2 regions of the Enterococcus sp. DIV0174 genome follow, and region 1 is predicted to be linked to the other one. Evidence: riboswitches for the same ligand, from Rfam matches in the RefSeq annotation. Region 1 holds a riboswitch; the other holds the start of a gene.
What was found. A riboswitch is a leader RNA that binds a small molecule or an ion and turns the genes downstream of it on or off. The one in region 1 is predicted to bind magnesium.

Region 1 (4,218 bases):
CGTTGTTTCTTTTGGTGGATCAAGGAACGCTAAGTAACCAATCAACACCATGTCTGATTCATCTTTGACTGAGAATTCTCCAACTACACTAGGATTTGTTTTTTGGGCTACACCAATTACACGTAATCCATCTTCATTAAGCGCTGTTACCTTTTCTAAAACTTCCTGTTTTCTTTCCTTCGTTAAAGGTGTAACTTCTCCTTCTAAGTCAATAAACTTAGAAATGCTCAACATTTCTTCAATCGCGCCTTTGGTAATCATTTGTGTCTTGCCTGTCACATCTTCTACGACGACACTCATGCGACGACGTTCAAAATCAAATGGAATCTCATCTATTTTTCTGTAACGCGTGTTGGTTGTATCAAGGGTTTCTTCAGCTTCGTCAATAATCGCGACATCAAGTAAATTTTTCAAACCTGTTTGATAATAACTGTTTAAATACGCATGGCGTAATACCCGATCGTCTTCAGCGCCTTCACAATTCATGTGGTATTCTAAGATAATTTTATCTTGAGTTAACGTTCCTGTTTTATCAGTACATAAAACATCAATTGCGCCAAAGTTTTGAATCGCACTCAAATTTTTGATAACTGTCCCTTTTTTTGCCATCACACTAGCGCCTTTAACCAAGTTCGTCGTAACAATCATTGGTAACATTTCTGGCGTTAGACCGACTGCAACAGACAATCCAAATAAGAAAGCTTCTAGCCAATCTCCTTTAGTTAATCCATTAATGACAATCACTGTGGGTGCCATCAAAGCCATGAACTTGATCAATAACATAGATGTTTTATGGATACCTAATTCAAAGTTGGATTTAATTGGTTTTTCAGATAACGTTTGTGCTACATGACCAAACAAAGTTTGATTTCCCACAGCTACGATAATTCCTGTGGCACTTCCGCTAATTACATTACTTCCCATAAACGCTAGGTTTTCATAGCTTGTTTCATTCTTATTCCCATCTATCGCAACTACGGCATTCTTTTCAACAGGATAGCTTTCACCTGTCAAAGCTGCTTGAGAAATAAATAAATCTTTTGCAGAAAGCAATCGCATATCTGCCGGAATCATATCGCCTGCAGATAATCGAACCAAGTCACCACAGACGATTTCTTCCATTGGAATCTCTTCGTATTTGCCTTGACGTTTTACTGCAGCGGTCACTTTTACTAATGATTTTAATTTTTCAGCTGCTTGGTTTGAACGAACTGATTGAATCAAAGTCATTGTGCCACTCACAATTACCATACTAAAAATAATAATTACACCGAATAGATCCTTCTCACCTGGAGCTGGTAGTAAATACTCTGTAATAAACGAAATAATCCCTAAAGCAATCAATACTAAGGTAAATGGTGTAATATAAGCCTTCAACACTTCAATTAAAAAAGGTGTTTTCTTTCCATATGAAATCGTGTTATCTCCATAGACTTCTTTTGATTGTTCGATTTGTTCTGTGCTCATTCCTTTTTCACTGCTATGGAACAAGTCAAATAATGCGCGTTCGCTTTTTTGTGCAAAATTTGCATATAATTTTTGCGTATCTTTCTTTTTTTCCATTGTATTCTCTCCCTTGTATCAGAAAAACAAACTTTTACAATTTTGTTTTTCGTATTTTTCGGGTCAAGAGAGAAGCATTTTTACATAAGTGGGCTGAAAACAGATAGATAATAGTTTCAGCAAACTTTTACTTTTCTCTAATCCCCTCGGTTTCGGTAAACTGTCATCCATTTGTTCTCATCTCCTTTATGCTTTCATAAATCTGTTCTTTTTCCTTACAAAAATTCACTCGTACTTGTCGCATCAATGTCCCAACAAAAATCAGCTCCCTTACTTTGCCGGATTACTAAAATTTAAACTGTTAGGTTGGCAACAAAAAAACCTTCCACCAAAAACTCAGCGAAAGGTTGAAATAAGCACAGCAAAAAGAAGCTATTTCGATCTCATCGTTGAGTTTTGACACTATACAACGTAAAAAGCAAATACCTCTGCCTTTAGCTACCTTATGAAAAGCCTTAGATCGACAATTCCTGTTCTACCCATTGGCGTCTCTCGACATTTTTGGGCAGTAGCCTGTGTTTGTATAGGAGCCTCACCTAACAAATCTTATTTAGTTTTCCAGTGGTTACTGTAACAACGATTTACAGAAATGTCAAATCTATTTCTCAAATTTTTCCTTTTTTCCTAAATAAAGCGTATTCATTTTTTAATTTATTTAACAAAAAAATGTTTTTTCGAATTTCATTTGTCATAAAAGCTTTCCATTACTATAATAAAATTATAGTAATGGACAAAAGGAGTGATCTTTATGGAACACACGCTTGTGATTATCAAACCAGATGGTGTCCGTCGACATCTAATTGGCCGCATTATTCAACGATTTGAAGAAAAAGGGCTAACAATCGTTGACATGAAACTAGCAACAATGACTCCAGAACTTGCCAAAGAACACTATCAACACTTAGCTGGTCGTAGCTTTTTTCAAGAGTTAATCGACTACATGATCTCTGGACCTGTTGTTTATCTTGTACTAGAGGGCGATGATGTCATTGATATCGTCCGGAAAATGGTTGGCGCAACCAAGGCTGTGGATGCACTGCCCGGAACGATTCGCGGAGATTTTGCAGTTCCTGGAACAGCAAACATTATCCATGCTTCTGATTCTCGTGATGCTTCAAAAAATGAGATTGCTCGATTCTTCCCACCAGCACATTATCAATATGAACAGGAAGCTGTGCTAGAAAGCAGCAGTTTACCATCTTAAAACACGCTATCAAAAGCTAGGATATTCTACTTCTAGCTTTTTTTATTTTTCCACAACTAACTGCTGATTGGCGTCATTCAACAATGCTTTTTCTCCAATAAAAATCCATTAAAATGACTTCTCAAAATAATCTATGTAAGTAACATTTTCTTAAATAATTGCGCCCTCCTACAGTTAGTCGATCATTCGTTCTTCTGATAACTTGAACCTATTGTAAAATATAAAGTACAATTTTGAGTGCCTGTTCACTATCTTCTCTGGGCTAAGTATTTTGCATCACAACCTTCTTCTAGATGTCCTCAAAATAATTCATAACTGTCCAAAAACATGAAAAGCTATTTTTGTCAGTTGCTCATTATTTTTTTTGAGCTGATCGCTTGAAGCCACAACCTCTATTCACGGTGTTCCCTAGCAACTCCTTCGGCAATAAGTCCTCTTTTCATAAAAATATGAGAAACTATTTTTAGAAAAGCATCCTTATTGCTTGAAGCTGACCGCTTGGAGCCACAACCTTTTTTATGGCAAAAGCACACGAAATTGCTCTTCCAACTGCCTACGTTGCTCTCTCCCCAAGCTATACTCCAAAACAGAAAACAGTTGATTGCATTCATCCTCATCAATCAACTCACCCAATCCAACAAGAATCAGTTGTTTTTGATAATTCATCATTAATGTTTCGTAAATAATTAAGTTCTTAGCTTTGGCTGCAAGGCTTCTTGCTAAATCATCATTGACATTTCGCGCTTTTTTAAATCGTTTTTTCGCAATGTAATGCGTAGTCAAGTTTAACAAAAACAAATCCATATACTGATCAGGATTATTTGTCAGAGAAAAATTCCGCATTCTCTTCTTGATTTTCACATAATTACTTTCGATGAAAGACTCGCTAAATAAAAAGGGTAATTCAGCTAGAATCGTCATCTCAAATTGGCTGTATTCTTGTATTCGCATAAAGTAATCCTCAATTTTTTTACATTCATAGCGTAAAAATTCAAACTGTAGTTCTTTTTGGAGTTGACTATCTGTTTTTAAAAACATGTGGATATTCAAAACTAAGTAATATAAATCTCCTGTTTGCTTGAACCGTTTTCGATTGTTCCCTACTTCCTTGTACGGATCAAAATTTTCTTCTTGTACCTTACTAAGCAGGCGTCTGGTTCTTTTGCTTTTTGTTGGTTCTTCCAATCTATGTCGCAACACTTCATACTCTGCCAAAGAAACGTTTAGGCGAGCCAAGATTGCTTGTAATGTCGTAAATGCGATTTTTCTCACTGTTCCTTTTTCCAGACTTACTAATGATGTCTTTGAACAAATCCCCTCCGCTAACTCAGCTTGAGTTAATTTTTTACTGATTCGAAGGCTCCTAATCAATCTACCGTCATGCATCGCTTTGTTCCTCCTCAAATTATTATTCTGTCGGTTAAATGAATGACCAACAGGTTTAGCAATTT
Region 2 (4,218 bases), 780 kb from region 1:
AACTGTTTTAAGACATAACCAATACCACTAACCAATATAAGATTTCCAAAACACCAGATTGCTAATGATTTGCGATTCGTTTTTAGTAAGAAAATTGCTATTACACCAAAAATGAGTACCATTGGAACAATTGTTGCCACTTTCGCTAACATGCCTACAAAAACAGTTACATAAGTATTGTCTGGTAATCGATATTGGATGAAGATTTGATCCACATGATTAAGCCATGATGCATTCATCATAACCCCTGTTGTAACAATGATTAGTAAAATCCATGCAACAGTGCTATTTAAAAACAATTTCTTTCGCATAAAGTATCCTCACTTTTTATTCTTTTATTTTGTTCATAACAAGCTCTTTTTTCTTGAATCCCATCGTGACGCCCAGCCCAATTCCCAGCACAATCAACGAAGTGCCGCCTTGGCTTAAAAAGGGTAATGGAATCCCAGTTAGTGGTAAAATACCAATTGCTGCGCCGATGTTTTCAAAAATTTGAAACATCAATCCAAAAACAAACGCCACTGCAAGGTAAAGGTTCGCTTTATTATTGGTTCTCAAAGCCGCAGAAAGTATTTGATAAAACAAATAGAAATACAGAAAAACGACGAATGCCGCGCCCATAAAACCAAAGCCCTCACCAACTACAGTGAAGATCATATCTGATTCTCGAACTGGCACATACACAGAGATTCCGCTAATCCCACGTCCAAATAATCCACCGCTACCAATCGCATAAAGACTTTGAACTTGCTGATATGCAATCGTGTCACTATATTGAAATGGATCAATCCAAGCACGAACACGGTCTAATTGATAGGTCTTAAAATGTAAGGAATAAAGTAACTTGTTTCCCCATTCGCTGAACACCAGAACTAACAATGTACTACCTAATGTTGCACCGATACCTGTAATAATCGTCAAAATTTTCCAATGCACGCCAGCAATAATAAACAACGCACCTAGGATTGCAATAAAGACTAAACTCGTTCCAAAATCTCGCTGCATAAACATCAACAAAAAGGTTGGCAAACTGTACATAGCAATCTTGACTAAATAACGCAAATCACTTTTCAAGTCTCTAGTTAAATTTTTTTGAGACCATTCCATTTCATAACTAACTGTCAGCCGTACCATAAAAAGAATAAAACTTAGTTTCATCAACTCAGAAGGCTGAAAAGAAAACGAGCCAATTCGCAACCACCGTTTTGTGTTTGTTAAAGCATACATTGCTGGATCATAAAACCAGTATAAGAGAGCCATTAATCCAAGTGATAACACATACAAAATCGGTGCATATCTTAGTAAGGTTGATACAGGAATCCTGCTGGTGACAACTAGCAGGATAAACGAGACAAGACAAAAAATCGTTTGCTTTAGAATAACACGCCTGACATCAACCCCATCCAAATCAGCAGCTATCGCTTGCACTCCTATACTCATCAAATAAAAAATGAAAATCGGCAAAAACAGAGAATAGTTAAACTCGTTGCTCAAACGCTTGATCATTTACACTTACCTCCGAGGAAAATTTTAGGCAGATTCCTAAAGCAATCGATAAGAACAAATAACTTGTTCCTCCGTAACTGATAAACGGTAGTGGAATTCCAGTCATCGGAATCAGCCCTAAGATACTTGCAATATTGATACTCGTTTGTAAGAGCAACAAAGTGCCAACGCCAAAATAAATCAGACTAATTTGTTGACTGGTTTCTTTTGCTGCTAACATAAACAATCGAAGAATGATTAAAAAAAGAAGTCCTAAAACAATTAGTCCGACGATCATTCCCAGTTCTTCTACTAAAATCGAATAAATAAAATCTGTTTCTGCCACTGGTAGATAACCTTTTTTTGTAATACTATTTCCTAACCCTCGACCAAAGAAGCCACCATTATATAACGCATAATAGGAGTTACTCATCTGAAATCCTTTTCCATACGGATCTAAAAATGGATCTCTCACTAACTGAATACGGTCATAGGTATGCATGAACAAATTTGGTAAAAGATCATGATTACCTAGAAAAAGGATCATTCCACCTACCACTGCAACTCCTGCAATTGTTGCTAGAAAAAGGCCAATTGAAACTTGATAAGGCAATTGTGCTGTTGTAATGATTACTAGTGCGATTCCCCAAAGAATGATTGCTCCTGTCACTTTTGGTTGAAATAAAATCAATAGTCCACTAAATAAAACTAAAACATAAGGTACCCACATTTCCTTCTTCGTCCGTTCAATCCGAAAAAAATACGCCAGATAAAGAATCAATGCTACATTCGTTATTTCAGAAGGCTGAAATTGAATACCAGCTAATGAAACCCATCGCTGTGCTCCGTTGATATTTACGCCAATGACATAAACCAAAATCAAACTAACGATTCCCAAGCCTAGCAGACTTTTGGCAAGGAATCCTTTTAATAAAATTTTCTTTTTTAGCCGATAGATTCCCGCAATCACAAACCAGCTCATCCCCATAAAAATAGCTTGTTTATAAAATAGCGATAATGCATTTTGCCCCTCAGCTGTCAGTCTGTACGAACTTGCACTGAACACAAGTAAGAGCCCGACTACACTCACTCCCAAATAGGGCAATAATAATAGCCAGTCGATCGTTTTTCTTTTTCTCACAATGTTCTCTCTCCTTTTTAAGCACTTGGTTAAGACGGGAGAGAAACAGTAAATAGCCTCAAAAAAAGGACACCAAACGTTAGCTAAAAAAACTAACAAATCTGGTGTCCCACACAATTAATCTCATCGTCTGAGTTTTAGCACTAAACAACGTAAAGAATTTCTCTTAGCTATTTTATGAAAAGCCTTAATCCGACAATTCCTATTTTACACATTGGCGTCTTTCGACGTTTCTGCGCAATAGCCTGTGTTTGTTTAGGAGCCTCACCTAACAAGTTTACTTATATTTATTTAATTTCATAAAAAGCTTACTTTTTTTTTCAAGGAATATCAAAATAAATCGTAAAAAAACGAATTTTCTTTAGAGTTGCTTATGAAATCATTTAGAAAAAATTTATATTTGATCAAAAATGAGACCATAAACAGACGAATTTGTAGTGAATGACTTTAAAAGAACAGGCAGGTGTGCTACTTCTGATTCTGTCAAAGTGTATCTTTCTACTGTTGTCAGTCCAGCAGCCTATAATTAAACTGGCAATTCTTTTTTGCATTTATGTTATCAACTTGATTAAGTTCTTCCAAGTAGCAGATGAACTTCTGTTTAAAACCTAAAAGATTTATTTTGTATCAAATTAATTTATCTGATGTCCTTCATTCATAACCAATCCAGCACTCACACATTTTTGCTTTTTTAAACGCAACTTTACGTTACAAAAAAAGTTTTGTAAGTGACTTAATAGCTACTTACAAAACTTTTTACTTTTATTCATTCGATTTCAAAGCACTAATCATATCAATTTCTTTTAACTTTTTATGGGTGATAAACATCACGATAGCAGAAAAGATGACCGTCAATGCGCCCGAAACGAAATAACCCATTCCCGGAATCAAAAGTGGAAAAGCCATATTATCGGCACTAGCCATCGTAATAATGAACCAGGTCAAGACCTTACCAACACCGCATCCTAATAAAATGCCTACCAGAGTAAAGATAACGTTCTCTCGAATGATATACATCGTAACTTCTCCGTCAAAGAAACCTAAAACTTTGATTGTTGCCAACTCTCGTTCCCTCTCCGACACATTGATGTTCGTCAGATTAAACAAAACAACAAAAGCTAACGTGCCTGACAAAACGATAAAAATCAAGACAACTGGTCGTAAATTCTCACTAGCAAAAGCTTGTTTGCTTGCTTGCGTACTCATAAAAGTCGTTGTTGTCACTTGATTAGTGTCTTGCAATTGATTTGCTAATTTTTCTTCCTCTTGAGAAGACATCTCATGACTTTTGAAGAGTACAGTATTTTCAGTGAAATCTTTATTAGTTACTTTTTGATAGTAATTTTGATCCATAAAGATTGTATTACCAAGGTAATTTTCTACGATTCCACTAACCTTTATCTTCATTTTTTTTCCTTCGTTATCTTGAATCGTCAAATTACTGCCTATTTTAGCATCGTAAGCTTTCGCAATACCTTCCGTGACAACTGCGCCATCATCGGTAATCTTTACAGCTTCTTTTTTATTCGCTTTTTTCAAGGTGAAATAATCCTTGGCACGATCCGTATTCTTAAACGCGTACAACGATGCAC

Region 2: it holds a riboswitch for magnesium, as region 1 does, so the genes downstream of both, IGJ93_RS05930 (FtsW/RodA/SpoVE family cell cycle protein) here and mgtA (magnesium-translocating P-type ATPase) in region 1, are expected to answer to the same signal.

The regions. Positions count from the first base shown of each region.
Region 1 covers NZ_CP172881.1:443,196-447,413, reverse strand. The annotation lists gene mgtA (magnesium-translocating P-type ATPase) at 1-1,563, opposite strand, end outside; M-box (ykoK) riboswitch at 1,938-2,114, opposite strand; gene ndk (nucleoside-diphosphate kinase) at 2,312-2,767, shown strand; gene IGJ93_RS02165 (helix-turn-helix domain-containing protein) at 3,284-4,153, opposite strand.
Region 2 covers NZ_CP172881.1:1,224,556-1,228,773, reverse strand. The annotation lists gene IGJ93_RS05940 (phosphatase PAP2/LCP family protein) at 1-311, opposite strand, end outside; gene IGJ93_RS05935 (FtsW/RodA/SpoVE family cell cycle protein) at 328-1,506, opposite strand; gene IGJ93_RS05930 (FtsW/RodA/SpoVE family cell cycle protein) at 1,478-2,626, opposite strand; M-box (ykoK) riboswitch at 2,742-2,909, opposite strand; gene IGJ93_RS05925 (FtsX-like permease family protein) at 3,389-4,218, opposite strand, start outside.